3 regions of the Cognaticolwellia beringensis genome follow, and region 3 is predicted to be linked to each of the others. Evidence: predicted binding sites of a transcription regulator. Region 3 holds the regulator's gene; each other region holds the start of a gene.
What was found. The regulator MetJ, encoded in region 3, represses methionine synthesis genes. The targets are predictions, from matches to a motif close to TAGACGTCTAGACGTCTA.
Positions count from the first base shown of each region.

Region 1 (7,683 bases), 2.0 Mb from region 3:
GCGCGCCTAAGCTATAAGCAAGGATGTCAGTAAAGCCACTGATTTTATAAAAATGTTCAAAAATTTTAATACTATGGGCAGGGTTAACAAACTTATCTAGCGTCCAAACGAACATCACGATAAACACACCTACACGTAAAAATAGTAATGACCATTGTAGGTTGTTCTGAAAATTTTTGTTGGCTAGGGTAGCATCTGTCGACATATAAATTCCTCAATTAAATAAAAGTGTTGGTAACAATTCTAAAAGACCGAGGAACGTAGTTTAAATTTCAGTGTTAGACTTTTTTCTTTTGTCGATGCCGATTTGATAGCAACCTCATTAGCTATCCCTATTCAATAATACGCTTAAATGGCGGTAACGAATTTAATAAGTCTTTACCGTATCGCTTGTTCACTAAACGACGATCCATTAACACGATGACACCATGGTCTTTTTCATTGCGCAGTAATCGACCCGTGGCCTGAATTAGTTTTTTCGAGGTCTCAGGTACTGATATAGACATAAAAGGATTACCGCCTTTAGCCGTAATGTATTCGGCCTGTGCCTCTTCCACCGGAGATGAGGGTACTGAAAACGGTAACTTGGTGATAATTACATTAGTGAGATAGTCACCGGGTAAATCTAGACCTTCTGAAAAACTTTGCGTACCAAAAATAATACTGTCTTGCTGTTTATCACAAAGTGCTTTGTGGGTTTCAATAATCTTTTGTCGAGACTGTTCGCCTTGCACTAATATACTGAGTTTAGTCTGTTCTCGTAGCGCTGTGACCACTTTATCCATTTGCCAATAAGAGGAAAACAGCACTAATGTCGCTTTTCCGCGCTTAATTTGTTCAGGAAGTTTAGCAATAAGCTCGTCTGTAAACGCATCTGCACTCGGCTCATACTGCATTTTAGGTACAATTAACTGAGCATTATTTTGATAATCAAAAGGCGAATCAACTTTTTGATATTGACTGCCATCATCAGTTCTTAGCCCGGCTTGTCGACGAAAATGATCGAACGAGTTCAAAGCTAAAATAGTGGCGGAGCATAAAACGGCACCTTCACATTTAGACCAAAGCATATCTTCTAGAGTGAAGCCAACTTCGATGGGCGATCCACTTATAAGATAATCGCTTCGCTTACCTTCAATTTGCTCTAACCAACGAGCCATAGGCGCACCTTTCTCGCTATCTGTTTTGGCATACATTTGCCACAGTGAATTGAAGTTTTCTAAACGTTGGATCATAAATCCCGATTCAGCCAACAAAGGCTCGGCTAAATACATTTGGGTGTCGCCGTCTTTAACCGACTCCATTAACAAGTTATAAAGCTTGTTCAAATGCGCTAAACACTTCTTTGAACTATCAGTTAAATCTTCGGCCCAATTCTTTAATGATTTTGGCACAATACCGTTTTCAAAACGGTATTGTAACGCTTGATTTTGGCTTTGCTTAAGCGGACTATTTGACGAAGATTGATGGAAATAAATACTACGATTATTATCGATAAAACTGAGCACTTTTTGCATATCAGATAATATGTCTTGGCAATCATCCGCCAGTTTTATTGATGGTGATATAGCGCTGTTGGATTTTACTAGCGCTGCGATTTTATCGCCGGTTTCTTGCAACTTACTAAGCCAATCAAGGGCTCCCTTGATGGTTAGGGTTGCACTAGAGTGGTCACGCGTTACTTTTGGTAGGTGATGTGCTTCATCAATAATGTAAAAAGTGTCTTCAGGAGCCGATAATATTCTGCCACCGCCCAACTCTAAATCAGCGAGCAGTAAACTGTGGTTTACCACGACAACATCAGCTGCTTCCATGCTCTCTCTGGCTTTATGAAATGGGCAATGACTATGATCTGACAAATGCTTTAAACAACTATGTTTGTCAGCTTGAATTTGTTGCCAAATATGATGATTAATTGGCTCGGGCCAGGCATCAATATCGCCCGGCCAAGTATTATCATTGAGTGCTTTATGCATTTTATTTAAAGTACGAATATCACTGGCTTGCGGTTTTTCTGCAAAGGTAAAGCCAGCTTGTGGACTATCGTCATTAGCAACAGCCTGTGCAAGCTTTTGCCGACAAACATAACGTTGTCTGCCTTTTGCTAAGGTAAAATTAAAATCTAAACCACTGTGTTTTTTTAAAAACGGTAAATCTTTATCAACTAATTGTTCTTGCAATGCCACAGTAGCGGTGGCGATGCAGACTTTTTTGTCGCGACTTAATGCCAACGGAATAGAACCCAGCGCATAGGCTAAAGACTTACCGGTGCCGGTACCGGCTTCAATAGTAATTATTTTACGTACTTTATCGTAATCACCCGCCAGAGTTTTAGCAATTTCAGCAATTAAAAAGGTTTGCTGCTTACGTGGGTTAAAGTTGGTCAGGTTTTCACCTATGGCTTTGTAGGAGGTTCTTATGACTTGCTTAATTTTATCGCTTAACATCGCGGCTGTAGTTTCCTATCGACAATAGATGATTTACACTGCTGTATATATTAACAGTTTGTTATGAATAATTAGAACACTTAATGCAACATTTTCCTGAACAATCTCCTGAATTAGCACCATCGCTAGCTGGCATGCGCGGATTTCTTTTGACTCGCAGCGCTAGCGATCGTAATAATCATATAGAAATAATCTTATGGCTGAGAACGCCGCAAGGTCCAGTACAGCTGGTTATTGATAACGAACGGGCTGTATTTTTTGTTGAGGTCAGTGATGTAAATCATGCTAACGATATTTTGGCTAAACAAAGTATTAAAGTAGACGAAATAAAACCACTAACACTAAAAGCATTTAACCAAGCGAACGTCGCTGCATTCTATTTTTTAACCTTGCGAGAGTTTTATCAAGCGCGAGAAGCCCTTAAGCAAAAGGGAGTTAAATGTTACGAAGATGACATTCGACCTGATGATCGCTTTTTAATGGAACGTTTTATTACCGCAGACATGACTTTTTTTGGTCAACAAGCACCATTAATATCTTTACACAGCAAAGACTATAGACGCTATGAGCAAGCTAGATGTAAACCTATTGATAAAACACTTCAAACGGACATAGCGCTGTCGACAGTTTCACTCGATATAGAGTGCTCAATGTCGGGTGAATTATATTCCATCGGCTTATACAGCGACCATTGTCAGCAAGTGCTGATGATTGCCAATGAACAAGAAATAGCACGCGAGCAACTTAAAAAGGGTGCTGTTGAGATTGTATGGCAAGCTAATGAACGACAATTACTTGTCAGTTTATTAGCTTGGTTTTCTCAGTACAGCCCCGATATTATTATTGGCTGGAATGTGATCAACTTTGATTTTGATTTATTACAGAAACGCTACGATTTACATGGAATTAAGTTTGCCATTGGGCGCGATGGCAGAACGCCTTATTGGCGAAAAAACCAAGCCAGTGATCAGCAATTTATTGAAATTAATGGCCGTGTGATACTCGATGGTATTGATTTATTAAAAACCGCTACTTATAACTTTCCGAGTTTTTCACTCGATAATGTCGCGAATACTTTGTTAGGTATTGGTAAAAAAGTTGATGATGTAGATAACCGACTACAGGAAATAACCGATAACTTTTACCATGATAAAACCGCACTCGCCGCATATAATTTAGAAGATTGTCGTTTAGTTGTACTCATTTTTAAGCAGACTCAGTTATTAGAATTCGCCATGTTAAGAGCCCAATTAACCGGTTTATCTATTGATAGGTTTGGCGGTTCGGTAGCAGCTTTTACTAATTTATATTTACCAAAATTACACCGTAGTGGTTATGTTGCCCCTAACATGGGCGATGGCGATCAAGGCTTTGAATCTCCGGGCGGTTTTGTCATGGACTCTACCCCTGGGCTTTATCAAAATGTGTTGGTGTTAGATTTTAAAAGCCTATATCCCAGTATTATTCGTAGTTTTAATATCGACCCTATGGGCTTGATTGAAGGTTTAAGGTCGCCAGAAACAGCGATAGAGGGCTTTGATGGTGCTTATTTCTCCAGAGAACAGCACTTTTTACCCGGTATTATCACTGAGCTGTGGAAAGAACGTGATATCGCTAAAAAAGACAAAAATGCCGCCTTATCGCAAGCCATAAAAATTATCATGAATTCATTTTATGGTGTTTTAGGCTCAACAGGCTGCCGATTCTTTGATCCTCGTTTATCGGGCTCTATAACAAAGCGCAGTCACAGTATTTTAAAAACCACTAAATTATGGATAGAAGCGAAAGGCTACCAAGTGATTTACGGTGATACTGATTCGATTTTTGTGCATGTTGGCGATGATCAAAGTGAAGATAACAGCAGGGCGCTTGGTAAAACGTTACAAGAATACATTAATCAAAAATGGCAAGCATTGCTCAAAGACCAATTCAATATTGTTAGCGAGCTTGAAATTGAATTTGAAACCCACTTTATTAAGTTCTTAATGCCAACCATTCGTGGGCAAGATGTTGGCACAAAAAAGCGTTATGCAGGGCTAGTGCAAAAAGGTGAAGAGCAACAATTAATTTTTAAAGGCTTAGAAAGTGTTCGAACCGATTGGACTGAATTGGCGAAACAGTTTCAACGTTCCTTGTACTGGAAAATTTTTAATAATGAACCTGTTGTCGAATATGTAAAGAAAATGGTTGCTGATACCTTAGCGGGAAAGCACGATGAATTACTCTATTACCGTAAACGTTTACGCAGAAAATTGGAGCTTTATGTGAAAAATGTACCACCACATGTCAGAGCTGCAAGGTTAGCCGATGAAATATATAAGCAGCAAGGTAAGCCGCTTAAATATCAAAATAAAGGCTGGATTGAGTATGTGATGACCGTCAATGGTCCTCAAGCGAAGGGCTGTCAAAGTGCTGCTTTAGATTATCAATTTTACATTGATCGTCAGTTGTTGGCGGTGGCGGACGCAATTTTGCCTTTTATTAACACCAGTTTTGACGAGATCACGAATAATCAGATGAATTTGTTTTAACTGAACACTGTCAGCTGAATAAGAGTGTTCAGCCATTAAAGATGATTCTGACTGTGCTTAATAATCAAGGCGACTATGTTCTTACAAAACTTATGACAAAATAAAGCGTGCTTCTTTAGCTGATTCACGATATAAATATTATAGATGGCTAGATAGCTATATATATTTTCGAACCTTAGCGTGAAAAGATCAGATATAGGCGACATAAATTTTAGCTCTTGCTTGATTTCAAAGGACGAGCTTTTAAACCAAGCGATGCGCCAAAACTATAACCATGGAATGTAACTCAGACATGAAAAAAGAAACTAAGCTCATTAATGCTGGCCGCAAAAGCCAATGGACTCGTGGTGTGGTTAACCCACCTGTCGAACGTGCATCTACGGTAGTTTTTAACTCAGTTAAAGAAATGAAACATGCGACAGCAAATAAAACGAACCAGGTTTTGTTTTATGGCAGGCGTGGTACGTCAACGTCATTTGCTTTTAGCGATGCCATGACCGAGTTAGAAGGCGGAGCAGGTTGTGCAATATATCCGTCGGGGACTGCGGCGATTACTAATGCCATCTTGGCGTTTGTTAAAACTGGCGATCATATTCTCATGGTTGATACAGCTTACGAACCAACGCGTGATTATTGCGATAAAATATTAGCAAAGTTGGGTATTGAAACCACCTACTATGATCCCATGATAGGTAAAGGTATTGAGTCATTAATTAAAGCTAATACGCGCGTGGTTTTTCTTGAATCTCCTGGTTCTATTACCATGGAAGTGCAAGATGTACCAGCGATTGCACAAGTGGCACACCGCCACAACTGTATTGTGATGTTAGACAACACTTGGTCAGCGGGCGTAAACTTTCAGCCCTTTGATTACGGTGTTGATGTCTCAATTCAAGCGGCAACAAAATACATTGTTGGTCATTCAGATGTCATGTTAGGCACAGCAACAGCAACCGCTGAGCATTGGCCAAAATTGCGCGAAAGTAGTTATATTATGGGGCAATGTACTTCGCCCGATGACTTATACCTTGCCATGCGTGGTATTAGAACCCTAAGTGTGCGTTTACAGCAGCATCAAGCCAGTGCACTGAAAATTGCCGATTGGTTATCATCTCGTCCAGAGGTAGAAACCATTTTGCACCCGGCATTACCTTCTTGCCCCGGTCATGAAGAATTCAAGCGTGATTTCAGTGGCTCAAATGGTTTATTTTCTTTTGTATTAAACAAAGGTAATCAGGCTGCATTAACCGCATTTTTAGATGGTTTAGATCACTTTAAGATGGGTTATTCATGGGGCGGATTTGAAAGTCTTATTTTAGGTATTTCAAACGTAAACAGCATGCGTACTGCTACAACTTGGAAATATGAATTTCCGTTGATTCGTTTACATGTTGGTTTGGAAAATGTTGATGATTTAATTGACGACTTGGAACAAGGCTTTACACGCTTTAATGCCGCATTAACGCCATAGGTCAAAAGTTTAGTTTACTTTTTAAAACCAATAGATGAAAAATGCCGAGTAAAGTACTCGGCATTTTTTTAGGTAAACTTCAGGAGAAATTTAAGTAAAACAGTTTTACTTTTTACCTAACAGGGTAAATATTTTCTTGGCAATATCGGTATTATCTTGAAAGCCGTTAAACATTTCACTGCCTTTACCAAACGCAAATACCGGCACGTCGATACCAGTATGTGTGCCAGATGGGCTAATAGAGCCCCAACCGGTATTTGTTTTCATATCAATTATTTCTGTAATTACATTCAGTACTGACTGGTGATTTTTAGGTGTTCTTTTCCCTTTTTTATCGGCAGCAGATAATAAACTGAATTGTTTTACGATATCTTTATCACTGAGTTTAGCTTGCTGTAAATTATTTAAGTCCTGAGATGATATGTCGAATGACAGTAAGTCATTAACCTGTGCCAAAGATAAGTCTTCATTAGTGAACCTCATAGCGATGGTTTTTGGTGACATGGTCATGGTTCTTAAAAACTCAGGTTTCCATAGGTACTTACTATTAATGTTAGGGTCTGAACGTTCAGTTTTTTTACCGATAGTTAAACCACCAGTGCTATGATCGGCTGTGATCACCACTAAAGTATCTGGATTTTCTGCAACATAGGCCTCAAGGTATTCAATAGTTTTTGCTAAATCATCCATTTCTGCCATGGCTGCAGCAATATCTCTAGCGTGTCCACCATAGTCAATTTGGCTACCTTCAACTAACATAAAAAAGCCATTTTTATTTTCTAACTGTTTTGTTGCCGCTTTCGTCATCAGCGATAAACGGTGCTTGTTCGTGTCATCTAATGCCCAAGGTAAATTGGTTTTATCAAATAAACCCAACACCGGCATATTTTCAGGAATACTGTTAATGTCGCTATATTTGTCAATATAATGAAAGCCTGACTCAATAAACTCATTGACTAAGTTTCTATCTTTACGGATAAAATATTCCCAGCCCCCACCAAAATATAAATCGGCTTTTATGCCATCATCAATATAACTGTCAGCAATAGCGTTGTAGTTATAGCGATGGACATTATGTGCTAAATAAGAAGCGGGTGTGGCATGATTTATCTGGACAGTAACCACAACACCGGTTTTTTTACCGCTTTGTTTCGCATATTCCAAAACCGTTTCAATTGGCTGTCTGTTGATATCTAAACCAATCGCATTATTATAGGTTTTTACGCCGGTAGAA
Region 1 covers NZ_CP020465.1:4,338,415-4,346,097, reverse strand. Annotated here, with positions in the region: gene B5D82_RS18295 (hypothetical protein) at 1-205, opposite strand, end outside; gene dinG (ATP-dependent DNA helicase DinG) at 333-2,447, opposite strand; gene B5D82_RS18285 (DNA polymerase II) at 2,531-4,978, shown strand; gene B5D82_RS18280 (cystathionine beta-lyase) at 5,271-6,449, shown strand; gene B5D82_RS18275 (alkaline phosphatase) at 6,555-7,683, opposite strand, start outside.
Region 1: the regulator MetJ is predicted to act here: its motif matches at 5,120-5,137, upstream of B5D82_RS18280 (cystathionine beta-lyase).

Region 2 (7,683 bases), 1.8 Mb from region 3:
TGACGGATTAAAAACCGGCCACACATCTCAAGCGGGTTATAGTTTAGTCACTTCGGCCACTAAGGGCGACATGCGTTTAGTCAGTGTGGTTATGGGTACAGACAGCGAACGTGCACGTAAAGTAGAGAGCAAAAAATTACTAAACTACGGTTTTCGCTTTTACGAAACTTACACACCATATAAAGCCGGTGAAAAATTTGTTAGTGACCGTGTTTGGATGGGCGATCGCAAAGAAGTTGATTTAGGTATTATGGTTAATACGCCAATTACCATTCCTCGAGGTCAACGTAAAAACTTACAAGCTAATTTTGAATTAGACAAACAATTAACAGCGCCACTGCAAAAAGGTGAAGTTGTAGGTAAGTTATTTTTGCAACTTGACGGTGAAGATATTGCCCAATACCCATTGGTTACACTCCAAGAAGTTAATGAAGGCAGCATGTTCAATAAATTAATGGACTATGTAAAACTTCAGTTTGCTAATTAATATTAATCAATGTTTGCTTGATTAATATTAATTGCTATCAAAAACTCAGCCTAGGCTGAGTTTTTATGTTTTAGCGGCGGCTACTTAATAAATATAATCACGACTATCCATTGATATTAGATAATATCCCCCTCACTTATACTCAATAAAGATAAGCAAATTAGCGGCTATGGGTCACATTCGTAACAAATAGTGTTAAAATATCGCCAATTTGCACATGTAGACAAATGAATTACCACTAAATGGCTTGGTTTATAAGCATTTATCCAATATTCCAGACATTTTAAAACACCTAACATAGCGTTGTTTTACCGATTGAAGAGAAAAGAAATGAATACTAAGTTTGATGAATTACTAGATTTCCCCACCGTACTTAACTTTAAAGTTATGGGTATCGCGTGTGACGAACTGCCAGATCTTGTTGTCGGTGAATTACAAAAACACACGCCAGGTGACTATGCACCAAAAATCAAACAAAGCTCAAAAGGTAATTATCACTCAATTGCCGTGGCTGTTACCGTGACAAGTAAAGAACATATAGAAACAATATATAAAACCTTGAACGCCATTGAACAAGTGCGCTACGTACTTTGATGCTATTCGGTTTTTACGGTGTATTCCAGTTATTATTTGGATATAATAAACACTACAGAATTTATAGAGATATACATTGAAAAACACTTTGATTATTCGGCAACTAAATAACCTCGACTACGTCGATGTTTGGCATGCTATGCAGAACTTCACCGATAATCGAGACGACAATACCGCTGACGAACTTTGGCTGGTAGAGCACCCACCAGTGTTTACCCAAGGGCAAGCAGGTAAAGACGAGCACCTTTTGATGCCTGGTGATATTCCAGTAGTGAAAGTAGATAGGGGTGGACAAGTCACCTATCACGGTCCCGGTCAACAAGTTATCTACTTTATGATCAATCTACGCCGCAGAAAAATGGGCATTAGACAGTTGGTCACATTGATAGAGAACGGTATCGTAGCATCGATGGCTGATTTTGGCATCAATGCAAAAGCAAAGCCGGATGCTCCGGGTGTTTATGTTGACGATAAAAAAATTGCCTCTTTGGGACTACGCGTGCGCAAAGGTTGCTCTTTTCATGGTTTAGCATTAAACGTAAATATGGATCTATCACCATTTCTACGCATTAACCCTTGCGGTTACCAAGGCTTAGAAATGATACAAACAATCGATTTACAGGGCCCTGCCACAGTAGATCAAGCGGGTGAATCACTGGTTAAACACCTTAGTGAATTATTAGACACTCAGCATTTATCTTATCAAACGGGATTGGAAACAGTACATGACCACTAAATCATCACGCATTACCCCAGGCACTAAATTACGCGATGCCGAAAAAATGGCCCATATTCCTATTAAGGTTGTGACTTCTGAGCGCGAAACCATGCTGAGAAAACCTAATTGGTTACGTATTAAATTGCCAAAAAGCTCAGAGCGTATTGATAGTATAAAAGCCGCACTACGTAAGCATAATTTGCATTCTGTTTGTGAAGAAGCGTCATGCCCAAATTTATCTGAATGTTTTAACCACGGCACCGCAACCTTTATGATTTTAGGCGACATTTGCACTCGTCGTTGCCCATTTTGTGATGTTGGCCATGGTCGCCCACTTGCTGCAGATAAAGAAGAACCGCGTAAATTAGCCTTAACGCTAAAAGACATGAAATTAAAATATGTAGTTATCACCTCAGTAGATCGTGATGACTTACGTGATGGCGGCGCACAACAATTTGTTGATTGTATTACAGAGATTGCCGAGCATTCTCCACATACAAAAGTAGAAATTTTAGTGCCGGATTTCCGTGGTCGCATGGATCGTGCTTTAGAGATTTTAAATACGCATCCACCTGGTGTATTCAATCATAATCTAGAAACTGCTCCGCGTTTATATACCAAAGCTCGCCCTGGCGCTAATTACCAATGGTCTTTAGATTTATTGAAAAAATTTGGTGAAGCAAATCCAAACGTACCCACTAAATCGGGTTTAATGGTTGGTTTAGGTGAAACTAATGAAGAAATTCTACAAGTAATGCGCGATTTGCGTGCTCACGGCGTTACTATGTTAACCATTGGACAATACTTGCAACCAAGTAAACATCATTTGCCAGTTGAACGTTACGTTCATCCTGACGACTTTGATATGTTTAAACGTGAAGCGGATAAAATGGGCTTTGATCACGCTGCCTGTGGTCCTCTTGTGCGTTCAAGCTACCATGCAGATAAACAAGCTGCGGGTGAAGAAGTAAAGTAATACTCACTAGCGCATTAATAATCCCCACAAAGCTAGAAGCTAACACTTCTAGCTTTTTTATTATCTTCATTACCAGTAACCTAGATAATTCTGCTTCATTAAACCACCTCCCTTTTAACGACCACCTTTGTCTATAAAACGACGACTCTTTTTCGTGACGAATCAACCTCCCCTAGATGATCTGCTATATACCTTATCCTGAGATCAGGTTAAGTATTTATTACCAATTTAGTAAATTAAAAACTTAATGATTGGTATTATTAAACTAAACTTCAAAAAACATATAGACATCTAAACGTCTAGGTGATATCTTCTAAAAATCACCAACATAGACGTCTAAACGTCCTGTTGATTTATTAAATAACTTTTAACAACGCAAATTACATGGGTAAAAGAGGAAGAAAATGAGCATCGAAAAAATAACGTTAGGCGCTGGCTGCTTTTGGTGTGTCGAAAATATTTTTGCCCGCATTAAAGGTGTTGTGTCTGTAACCAGTGGTTATGCTGATGGCGATATTATAAACCCAAGTTATGAGCAAGTGTGCAGCGGTGATAGTCATCATGCAGAAGTCGTTCAAATAACCTTTAACCCAGCGCAATTGAGTGTCGAGCAGTTATTAACGGTATTTTTTGCTATTCATGATCCAACAACACTGAACCGACAAGGTGATGATATCGGTAGCCAATATCGCTCAACAATCTTATTTCACAACTTGGCGCAACAAGAAATAGCCGAAACTAAAATTGCTCAACTACATGATCAGCAATGTTTTGAGAACCCAATAGTCACATTGATTAAAGCGGAAAATAATTTTTATAGTGCTGAAGATTACCATCAAGATTATGTAACCAATAACCCAGAAAATAAGTATTGTCAGCTAGTGGTAGCGAAGAAAATTCAAAAGTTTCTAAGCGAGTTTGCCCATTTATTAAAAGATGAAAACTTAATGGATGAAGCGAGTTAATTAATATGATGTAGGCCTACACGCAAAGCCGCAATTTTATTTGCCTGCTGTTTTGCTGCCGTTTCCTTGTAGGTTTTGTATTGGTTTTAGCTAATCGTATTAACTAAGCAAAATTTTTACTCTGCTACCAGCGAATTTGACGGCATGAATGCCGACCTACAATCACAACGCCAACAATTAAAAACCATCAGGGCTTTGTAACTGCCAGCTCTTTTGTAGGTTGGGCTTCAGCCCATCGCTCTATGAATATATAAACACCACACATGACGGCATAAATGCCGACCTACCATAACAACGCCAACGATTAAAAACCATTAGGGCTTTGTAACTGCCAGCTCTTTGCAGCTCTTTTGTAGGTTGGGCTTCAGCCCATCGCTCTATTGAATATATAAACACCACACATGACGGCATAAATGCCGACCTATCATAACAACGCCAACGATTAAAAACCATCAGGGCTTTGTAACTGCCAGCTCTTTGCAGCTCTTTTGTAGGTTGGGCTTCAGCCCATCGCTCTATGAATATATAAACACCACACATGACGGCATAAATGCCGACCTACCATAACAACGCCAACGATTAAAAACCATTAGGTTTTTTTAACTGCCAGCTCTTTTGTAGGTTGGGCTTCAGCCCATCGCTCTATGGATATATAAACACCACACATGACGGCATAAATGCCGACCTACCATAACAACGCCAACGATTAAAAACCATCAGGTTTTTTTAACTGCCAGCTCTTTGCAGCTCTTTTGTAGGTTGGGCTTCAGCCCATCGCTCTATTGAACATATAAACACCACACATGACGGCATAAATGCCGACCTACCATAACAACGCCAACAATTAAAAACCATCAGGGCTTTTTAACTGCCAGCTCTTGCAGCTCTTTTGTAGGTTGGGCTTCAGCCCATCGCTCTATGGATATATAAACACCACACATGACGGCATGAATGCCGACCTACAATCACAACGCCAACGATTAAAAACCATCAGGGCTTTGTAACTGCCAGCTCTTTTGTAGGTTGGGCTTCAGCCCATCGCTCTATGGATATATAAACACCACACATGACGGCATAAATGCCGACCTACCATAACAACGCCAACGATTAAAAACCATCAGGGCTTTTTAACTGCCAGCTCTTTCCAACTCTTTTGTAGGTTGGGCTTCAGCCCATCGCTCTATTGAATATATAAACACCACACATGACGGCATAAATGCCAACCTACAACGATATAGTACCGATGCAGCAAAGCACCAACCATAACTAGCTGGATGGCTTGCTGCCGATTAGGTTTTGGTTGGATTGAGGCCAATCATCTTGGTTAGTTGATAGGTATACTTGATAAATTGTTAATACATTAAGGTATAAAGCTTACGTCGATATTTACTGACTAATGCATCACCATCAGGTAAAGACTTCAATACATCAAGTAATAAATCTTTACTGGCTGTATCTGCGCCATCTTTTTGTACCAGTAAAAACAGCATTGACAGTGCTTCGTCATGGCGATTTACTTGGCTATATTGCGCGGCTAATTTTTGTTGCAACTCAACATTGTCAGGCTCACTTGCTAACTGTTGCTCCAGCGCTTGAATCTCAGGAGAATCAGCTGCCTGACTTGCTAACTCTAATCTTGCCATTAATGATTGGTAACTACTGTCTTGATCGACCATTTTAATGCTTTTCAGCAACGCTTCTGCTTCTGTAATTTTACCAGTTTGAATATATACATTAGCCAGTACTAATTTAATATCAGCGCGTTCGTTATCAAGTTGGAAAGCTTGAGTGATAACAGGAAATGCTTCAGCAACTTTGTTTGCTGCTAAAAGTTCGTTAGCTTGCGACAATAAAATATCTTGCTCTTTGGGTAAATATTTACCTAAAAACTCATTAATGGTTTCATCTGTTTGTGGTCCGGTTAGACCATCAAGGGGCTGGCCGTCTTTCACTAAAATGACAGTTGGTAAACCTTGAATACCAAATTGTTGAGCTATTTGTCCCTGAGTTTCACAATCAACTGTAGTGAATAGTATTGTGTCGCTAAAATTAGCCAATGCACTAGTCAACTTATCTCTTAGTTCAACACTTTCAGGTACTTGTTGAGCCCAAAAATCGACCAATACAAGTTTGTTTTTTGATTCTTCGATAATAACTTGTTGAAAGTTTTCTAAGGTGATCGCGAGAGAATTTGTCATCAATGCAGTTCCAATAATAAAGAGATATGTTATTTTAAGTGGGGTCAAACCCTAAAGATGCAAGCAAATGGACTAAATATTTCTTTTATGCTGTGCTTATAATTAAGCCCAAGTGTATAACAGCAGCATTAATGAACTGCTCAGCTATAATTTTTGAATGCCTTGACCCACAACGGTTTAATAAATATTTGACTAATCTAACTGTCCTATTTTTCGCTGAGTGGAAAACAAGTGGGCGACCATTTAGTTTGACCCCGTAGTTTAATAAGTTCATAATTTGGCGGAATTTTTTGTTTTGAATTAGGTAGTTAAATGTCATTAGATAAGATCATTATTGTTTTCGCCGTAATTACCTCTATCTTATGGTATTTAAATCGAGGAAAAAGCAGTAGAAAAACTCATCGTGCTCAGAATCTTACTGCTAGACGCAGTCAATCCCCAACGGCTAAGTTACGCAGCATATCATCAAGCCCTCAGGCGCATCTAAATCTTATTCCTAAACAAAGTGATGTAATGAATAACTCCGAAGATTTTCTGGATTTTAAATTACTACGTTTTGATATTTTCAATAAAAAACAGCAGCAAACAATTGATGAAATGAGTCAATGCATCCGTCAACCAAACCCCTTATTGCTAGGCTTGACTAGCGGCGAGCTTGAACCAAAAGAGTTAATAGCGCTGATAAAGTCAGATGCAGAAATGACGGCCAAAATTATTAACACCGTAAATTCTTCACTTTTCTCCTTGCGACAACCCATTGAAAGCATTCACCATGCCATTGTATTTATGGGGGTAACGGCGGTAAAAAGTATCGCTATACAATTTATCTTGCAACAAAGTCTATCATTTGAAAATAAAGACCAAGCTGCAGCCTATAAAAAAATATGGATATCTAGTTATTTATCTAGTTCCTTTGTATTTTTACTTGCCAAACATTTAGATAAGAAAAATGCTGCTGAATTATCTACCTTATGCTTGCTAATAAGCTTGGGAGATATGACGATGCTCTCTTATAAACCATCAACCGCTAACCTCTATTTGAGCCAGGCTTCATTGTTCGAAAGAGTGCGCGACGGGCAATTATCTTTGGATATAAATTCGTCTGTAATCGGCAAAGTTTTAGCCGAGCGCTGGAAGCTACCCAAATCTATTGTCGAGGGTATTGGTAACAGTCTAAACCCTTTAATTAATGATAAATTAAACAATGATCTGCCGATTGAAGATGCTCAAAACACTTTGCTATGTTATTTCTCATGCCGCCTAGGTGATTTAATTGCCTTTGACGGAGTTAAAGATATTTTTCAAATTGGAGACGATGGTGTAGAGGCTTTGAATAGCTTGGACTTCTTTCATGTACAAAAAAATATAGAACAAGTCGGGCTAGAAAAAATTAGCCATTTATTCAGAGATCAAAGTTTTATCAGCAAAGCAAAGAAGCTCATTGCTCAGATTGCCGTTTAAGCGTTGCGCTCTGGTTGCTTTTTGGTTTACTTATTTATTAGAAAAATGAATACAAAAACAAACAAGCAATGTGAGCATTTATAGGGATAGTCAAACATATTTATCACAGTTTTTTGTCATTTAAAAGTTAAGTAAAATACTGCACATTGCTTGATGTAAAGTTAAAGCTCTTTGCCTCGTTTAAATTCCCTAAAGCATTAAACATGAGGTTCAGAGCGTTTAACTTTTATTAAATAACTAATATTATCGTTTAAACTTTTTGCAGCAATTCTCGAGCAATAATT
Region 2 covers NZ_CP020465.1:538,485-546,167, reverse strand. Annotated here, with positions in the region: gene B5D82_RS02265 (serine hydrolase) at 1-487, shown strand, start outside; gene ybeD (DUF493 family protein YbeD) at 818-1,081, shown strand; gene lipB (lipoyl(octanoyl) transferase LipB) at 1,221-1,817, shown strand; gene lipA (lipoyl synthase) at 1,807-2,775, shown strand; gene msrA (peptide-methionine (S)-S-oxide reductase MsrA) at 3,180-3,740, shown strand; gene B5D82_RS02235 (tetratricopeptide repeat protein) at 5,093-5,938, opposite strand; gene B5D82_RS02225 (HDOD domain-containing protein) at 6,251-7,399, shown strand; gene B5D82_RS02220 (acyl-CoA dehydrogenase family protein) at 7,650-7,683, opposite strand, start outside.
Region 2: the regulator MetJ is predicted to act here: its motif matches at 3,105-3,122, upstream of msrA (peptide-methionine (S)-S-oxide reductase MsrA).

Region 3 (7,683 bases):
ACACCTTATTCCATCTGGCGTATTACGTGATAACGTAAAATGTTTAATAGGTAACGGTGTTGTTCTTTGTCCAAAAGCACTTATGACAGAAATGGCAATGTTAGAAGAACGTGGCGTACCTGTACGTGAACGTCTTTTAATTAGCGATGCATGTCCGTTAATTCTTCCATACCACAACGCATTAGATGCAGCTCGTGAAAAAGCGCGTGGTAGCAAAGCTATTGGTACTACCGGTCGTGGTATTGGTCCAGCTTATGAAGACAAAGCTGCTCGCCGTGGTTTACGTGTTGGTGATTTATTTTGCGCAGAGTCATTTGCGTCGAAATTAAAAGAAATTATGGAATACCATAACTTCGTATTAACCGAATACTACAAAGCTGAGCCAGTAAGCTACGAAGAAGTACTTAGCGATGCTATGGCCGTTGCTGAAGTCATTAAAGGTATGGTTGCAGATATCTCAGAAATGCTAGATCAAGCGCGTAAAGCGGGCGAATCTATTATGTTTGAAGGTGCTCAAGGTACATTGCTTGATATCGACCACGGTACTTACCCATATGTAACGTCGTCTAATACAACTGTGGGTGGCGTTGCTACCGGTAGTGGTTTTGGTCCTCTTTACTTAGACTATGTACTTGGTATTACTAAAGCATACACAACACGTGTTGGTTCGGGTCCATTCCCTACTGAATTAGATGACGAAGTTGGTCATCACTTAGGTACTGTAGGCCATGAATTTGGTGCTACAACTGGTCGTGAACGTCGTTGTGGCTGGTTTGACGCCGTTGCCATGCATCGTGCAGTGCAAGTAAATAGCATTAGTGGTTTTTGTTTAACTAAGCTAGACGTTTTAGACGGCTTGAAAACATTAAAAATATGTACAGGCTACAAAACAGCTGAAGGCGACATTATTACTGTGCCACCAACAGCCGCTGAAGGTTATGATAAAATTACCCCAGTGTATGAAGAAATGCCAGGTTGGAGCGAAACTACAGTAGGCGCAACTTCTGTTGACGCATTACCAGCCAATGCTATTGCTTATATCAAACGTATTGAAGAGCTTACCGGTGTACCTGTTGATATTATTTCAACCGGTCCAGACCGTGTTGAAACTATGATTTTAGTTAATCCGTTTGACGAATAACCTAATCTCATTGTTTTAAGTACTTTTAAAAAACCACCTTCTAGGTGGTTTTTTTATGTACAGGATGTACGGTATATCGCGGGTGCATGGATGCACAGGAGCGTGTATGTACAGGATGTACGGTATATCGCGCATGTATGCACAGGATACGCGCTATCGTTTGAGTATGGTGCTCTAAGCCAACCTGCTAATTAATTCAGCATTACTTTAATAGCTACATGTTTTAGGAACTTTGACCCCACGGGATTAGTAAATTCCTTACGTCGGTGCACGAAACAATAATTTATAGCCTGTGGGTATATCACGATCAACAGACGTTAATACCAGAACAACAATGCTTGAACAGATAAAGCCTTTTCTCAATCTGCATTAAAACCAGCCAGGTAGCTTTTGATATCAACAGGCCGATAGAGAAAAAACTTTCTCTTACAGTCTATATTTATGACAATTTCAGTGAACTGTCGCTATATTCTGTTATCTGTCATGAAATGATACAAACGGGAATCAATGCCAGTAAGGGTAGGAGCTTTAAGCATTAACTTGAACATTAACTTACTTATAATTTGATAAAACATTCTAATCGCTATTTATCTATGAATAGTGAGTAATATATGTAGAATATTTAGCTAGCTTATATGAAATAAAAAACTTATAAGGCTATATTTATTATAGCTTGTAGCTAATTAATATATACAAAATAGCTTGAAATTAGCCAACGCATTGCAATAACATGTAAACAGCAATAAAAGCATCAACTAAAACTCATCGATAAGACGCACGAGTTACACTCACCTCACAAAAGGAATAGACATGACAGATCTTCGCCAACAAGCACTTGATTATCATCAATACCCAACGCCGGGCAAAATTAGTGTTGAATTAACGACGCCAGCTGAAACAAGCCAAGATCTCTCACTCGCTTATAGCCCTGGTGTAGCTGAGCCTGTTCGTGCCATTGCTGAAAATCCAGATGATGTTTATAAATATACCGGCAAAGGTAATACCGTTGCCGTTATCACCAACGGTACTGCTATTTTAGGCTTAGGTAACTTAGGGCCAATGGCCGCTAAACCTGTCATGGAAGGTAAGGCTTTATTATTTAAACGCTTTGCTGGCATTAACTCTTTTGATATTGAAGTTAAGCATAAAACGGTAGAAGACTTTATTAGTACGGTTGCCAATATTGCCGACAGTTTTGGTGGTATCAACTTAGAAGATATCAAAGCGCCTGAATGTTTCGTGATTGAAAAAGCATTAATTGAGCGTTGTAAAGTGCCGGTATTTCATGACGACCAGCATGGTACGGCTATTGTAACCGCTGCTGGTATGATCAATGCACTAGAAATTCAAGGTAAAGAATTACGCAATGCCAACATTGTTTGTATGGGCGCGGGTGCTGCGGCAATTGCTTGTATGGAATTATTGATTAAATGTGGCGCACAACGTGAAAAGATTTATATGCTCGACACTAAAGGGGTTATCCACACTCGTCGTGACGATTTAAATGAATATAAAACGTTATTTGCTAACAATACCGATAAACGCACCTTAGAAGACGCCATTGACGGTGCTGACGTGTTTGTTGGTGTATCTGGTCCTAATGTATTATCGGCTGAACATGTTAAGCTGATGGCCGATAAGCCAGTAATTTTCGCATGTTCGAATCCTGACCCAGAGATTAAGCCTGAACTTGCTTTGGCGACGCGTGATGATTTAATTATCGCGACAGGACGTTCAGATTATCCGAATCAAGTAAACAACGTGCTATGTTTCCCATTTATCTTCCGTGGTGCTTTAGATGTGCGAGCTCGTACCATTAATGATGAAATGAAGATAGCCGCAGTTCATGCCATTCGAACCTTAGCAAAAGAAGCTGTACCGGCTGAAGTATTAACAGCGAGTGGCAGTGACAGCTTAACCTTTGGTAAAGATTATATTATTCCTAAGCCTATGGACTCACGTTTGCGTTCAGCTGTAGCCATTGCCGTTGCTCAAGCCGCTGTTGACTCTGGTGTCGCTGCGCTTCCCATGCCAGAAAACTATAACGGTTAAGTTATAAGTTTTGAGCCTTCAGTAGTCAGCTATCAGTTAGACAAAACATAGACACCAATGTGGCTTTTGTTTTAACTGACAGCTTGGCACTGATAGCTTAGAGCTGACTAATTTTAGCTATGTCTTGGCTTTGGAGCAGAAATGACCATCCCTATCAAGCAACGAATCGCCAATATTGCCCTCGTGGTTGAAGACTACGATGATGCGATTGCATTCTATACCAAAAAATTAAATTTTGAGCTCATTGAAGATACTGACTTAGGTGCAGGTAAACGTTGGATTCAAATATCTCCTCCAAATGCTAATGGCACAACTCTATTGCTGGCTAAAGCCAGTAATGCTCAGCAAGAACAATCAGTCGGCAACCAAGCAGGAGGTCGGGTATTTTTATTTCTTCAAACTAATGACTTTTGGCGTGATTACGAAGCTATGAAAGGCCAAGGTGTTGAGTTTAACGAAGAACCACGTGTCGAAGCATACGGCACGGTAGTCGTATTTAAAGACTTGTATGGCACTAAGTGGGACTTATTGCAGTTGAATAATGCTGCTGGTAATGATTCATAAGATATAAGCTTTATTGATTGAAACTTCGCAAAATTAAGCATAACTAACCACTGTTTTAGTGGCAAAACTACAGATCTACATCCATAATAGGTTAAATTTTATACTTAAAGGATGATCGTAGCATGGAAGCAAATATACAAATCAACAAGGTTTTGCGTATTTTAGGTGGGTTAGTCTCAATGCTATTCTTATTTATAGTTTATATTTCATTGTTTTCAAATGAGATAATCGCTATAGGCATGGTGATTTGTGGTTTTATTTTTATACTACTGGTAGCCCCTGTATGCATTTATGGTTACATTTCAGGTAAAATCTTAGATAAGCTGCCCACTAATTTAGTCGATGTCATTAAGGGAAAGTTATTGATAGATAAGAATTAAGGCTAATTATATAAAGCTCTATTGGACTTATTAGTTATTCATTTTTAATCGTAGAATAACTAGAGGCTAAATTTTTGTTTGGTATTTAGATCATTTCAGAATGATGGATTATTTATTTCAATTGGTATTCGTAAAGATAATTAAATTAGCATAAACAATTTTTTGCAATAAAAAAGGCGCATTAAGCGCCTTTTGTCATTTTAGAAAGCCAGGATTTATTTACCCGGTTAATCTTCTGTTTCTTCTTCAATTTCTGTTTCGTACTCGCTAAAATCGGTTACACCTTGTGCTTCTAAAGCTCTGCGTACACTTGCGGGTAATTTTTGTGTGTTGTCTTTTGCTAAGTCACTATCGTCTGGCAAAGGCTGGCCAGTAAAAGCATGTAAAAATGCTTCACATAATAGTTCACTGTTGGTTGCATGACGCAAGTTATTGACTTGTCGACGTGTACGTTCATCAGTGAGCACTTTTAAAACACGTAAAGGGATAGACACGGTGATCTTTTTTACTTGTTCACTTTTCTTCCCGTGTTCGGCGTATGGGTTAAGATACTCGCCATTCCACTCTGCCATGAATATTCCTCAAACTTAAATGATTACGAAAAACTTATATTTAGCTTGTCTGGTGTACCAGTTAGCGATAAGTTTATTCTTACTAGTTGATTTTACTGGTTGTGGGGCGCGAGTCAATAACGAATGTGTAGAAGTTTAGATGTCTAAAGTTCTTGACCCCAGAACTTAAACCATTTAGATTGATAGACGTCCAAACATCTAAATAGAAAAGTACCAATACTGGAGTACACATGAGCGAGAAAAAATTTGCCACTACCGCTGTTCGAGCGGGCATTAATAGTGACCAACAACACGGTGCTGTTATTCCAGCTATTCATCTTTCAAGTACTTATGCACTGAAAGGTTTTAATGAAAAACGTCAATTTGATTATTCACGTACCGGTAACCCAACACGCGCCACTTTTGCTCAAGCTATTGCAGATTTAGAGCAAGGTGCTTTAGGCATTGTTACCAGCACGGGTATGTCAGCAGTGCATCTTATTTGCCAATTACTGAGTCCTACAGATACGATTGTTATTCCGCATGACTGTTACGGCGGCAGCTTTCGCTTATTTACCCATTTGGCAAAACGCGAACTGTTTAATTTAGTGGTGGTAGACCAAAATGATCAAGCGGCCTTAACACAAGCATTGGCGAAGAAACCAAAATTAGTTTTAATTGAATCGCCGAGCAACCCTTTACTGAGATTAGTCGATATAGCGTCTGTAACTGAACAGGCCCATAACGTGGGTGCATTAGTTGCAGTTGATAACACCTTTATGTCACCCGTTTTACAGCAGCCACTTTTATTGGGTGCTGATATCGTTTTTCATTCTACAACTAAATACATTAATGGACATAGCGATGTGGTTGGCGGAGTTTTAGTGACCAAAGAGCAAGCGCTAGGTGAAGAACTGGCTTGGTGGGCAAACTGTATTGGCATTACAGGTTCAGCGTTTGATAGTTTCCTAGCTCTACGTGGTCTAAAAACATTGCCTATCAGAATGAAGCAGCATCAAGAAAATGCCAATGCGGTCGCCGCATTTTTACAGCAACATTCGGCAGTTGAACAAGTTTATTTTCCAGGCTTAGCGGATCACCCACAACATGCCTTAGCTAAAAAACAGCAACATGACTTTGGTGCCATGATGAGCTTTGAACTTAAAGGTGGCGTTGAAGCCGTTAAAGTTTTGTTCGATAAACTGGAATTTTTTACTTTGGCACAATCATTAGGTGGCGTTGAAAGCTTGATCAGTCATCCATCAACCATGACCCATGCCGGTATGGAAATTAAAGCTCAATTGGCTGCCGGTATTACCCAGTCATTAGTACGAATTTCAGTAGGTATTGAAGATATAGATGACATGCTTGCAGACCTTTCTCAAGCGCTTGATGCAAGCCAACTGTAGTTCAGTTTGATGTGGTGCTTAGTCTTACTTATTCGCAATAAGCAGACTAAGCACAAAGTAAATTTTTAAATTGGGCAGATAAATACAGTGGCCCTTGGTATTAAAATGATTGATTCAAATACAGCGGTAACGCTCAGCCCTTCAAAAAATAAATTGGTCAAAATTGGCTGCAATGTTCATAAGTTTGGTGGTAGTAGTTTAGCGACTAGTGCTTGCATTGAACGTGTGGTTGAAATTATTCGTCAGCATTGCCAGCTAAATGACATTATTGTGGTGTCTGCCAATGGTAATACGACTGATGCATTATTTAAACTATATCAAATTTCTGTTGAACTCCAGGAAGTTACTTTACTTAACCCTGAACAAGCAAGATCGGCAAAAGAAGCAAAGACCTTACACCGGCAATTACTTGAGACTATTACAACACTTGAGACTGCACAGGCCTTATTGATTGATGAGCTATTAAATGCCAGTAGCGCCGCGAGACTAAAATCTTTACTGAGCGACAACATAGCCCAACTTTCAGCAAACTTACTTAGTGATCCCGTTAGTTATGAAAATGACCTATTAGCGTTTGGTGATTTTTGGTCAGCACGTTTGTTATCGGCAGTATTGAGTGAAAGTGTTTGTCCTAGCTATATGTTAGATGCGAGAGAGTTTCTGTTACTAAAAGATGAAAAAAATTGCGCTATTGACTATAGCGAGAGCGAAAAAGGTTTTTCTCAGCGTCGACAACAAGACAAACTGGTCATAGTTACTGGTTATATTGCGCGTAATAAACAACAGCAAACTTGTACTTTGGGGCGGAACGGTAGTGATTATTCCGCAACTATAATGGCGGCATTGTCAGGCGCGCGTAACGTAACGCTTTGGACCGATGTTGATGGTATTTATAGTGCAGACCCTCGTGTTGTTCCGTCAGCGAGAAAGTTGCACCGCCTACCGAATGCGGTTGCCAATGAACTTGGCCGCTTAGGTAATCCTGTACTGCACGCAAAAACCTTGCAGCCATTAACCAACCATAATACCCATTTACATGTTGCCAGCAGCTTTGCCCCCGATATTAGCGGTAGTGAGATAGGCAAGTTTGGCCAAATAGCAAAACAAGAACTGTCAGTCACCAGTTTAAACGATTTAATATTAGCAAAATCAACCAGCTTCTTCGCTAAATCTGGAGAATTAGCGGTCAGTGAGTTTGCACCGATTTGTTATAATCTTGACGAAGGCTACATAGTCGTAACGCAGGAGCAGCAAAAGTCGGTTAGCCAATGGCTAGCAAGCCATGACACTGAAGTTACTTTTAAGCCTGTAGCGATTATTGCCATTGTGGGTCACGGTGTCGCCAAACAAGGTGACATGCGCGCGAGGTTTAAAAGGGCGCTTAAGCATCAGCAAACCTTACATTTTCTACATTCTTTTAATGAACATAGTTATATTGCTATTTTGCCTGAGCTTTGCTCGAGTGAAGTACTGAACAATGTGCACGCTGATATGACCAAAGACGCCAAAAACATTGCCCTTGTCGTCGCAGGTTTAGGTAACATTGGTCAACGATTCTTAACCATGTTACCAAAGCAAATTGCACG
Region 3 covers NZ_CP020465.1:2,321,817-2,329,499, forward strand. Annotated here, with positions in the region: gene B5D82_RS09845 (adenylosuccinate synthase) at 1-1,141, shown strand, start outside; gene B5D82_RS09850 (malic enzyme-like NAD(P)-binding protein) at 1,952-3,193, shown strand; gene B5D82_RS09855 (VOC family protein) at 3,335-3,757, shown strand; gene B5D82_RS09860 (hypothetical protein) at 3,880-4,137, shown strand; gene metJ (met regulon transcriptional regulator MetJ) at 4,365-4,709, opposite strand; gene metB (cystathionine gamma-synthase) at 4,940-6,097, shown strand; gene metL (bifunctional aspartate kinase/homoserine dehydrogenase II) at 6,203-7,683, shown strand, end outside.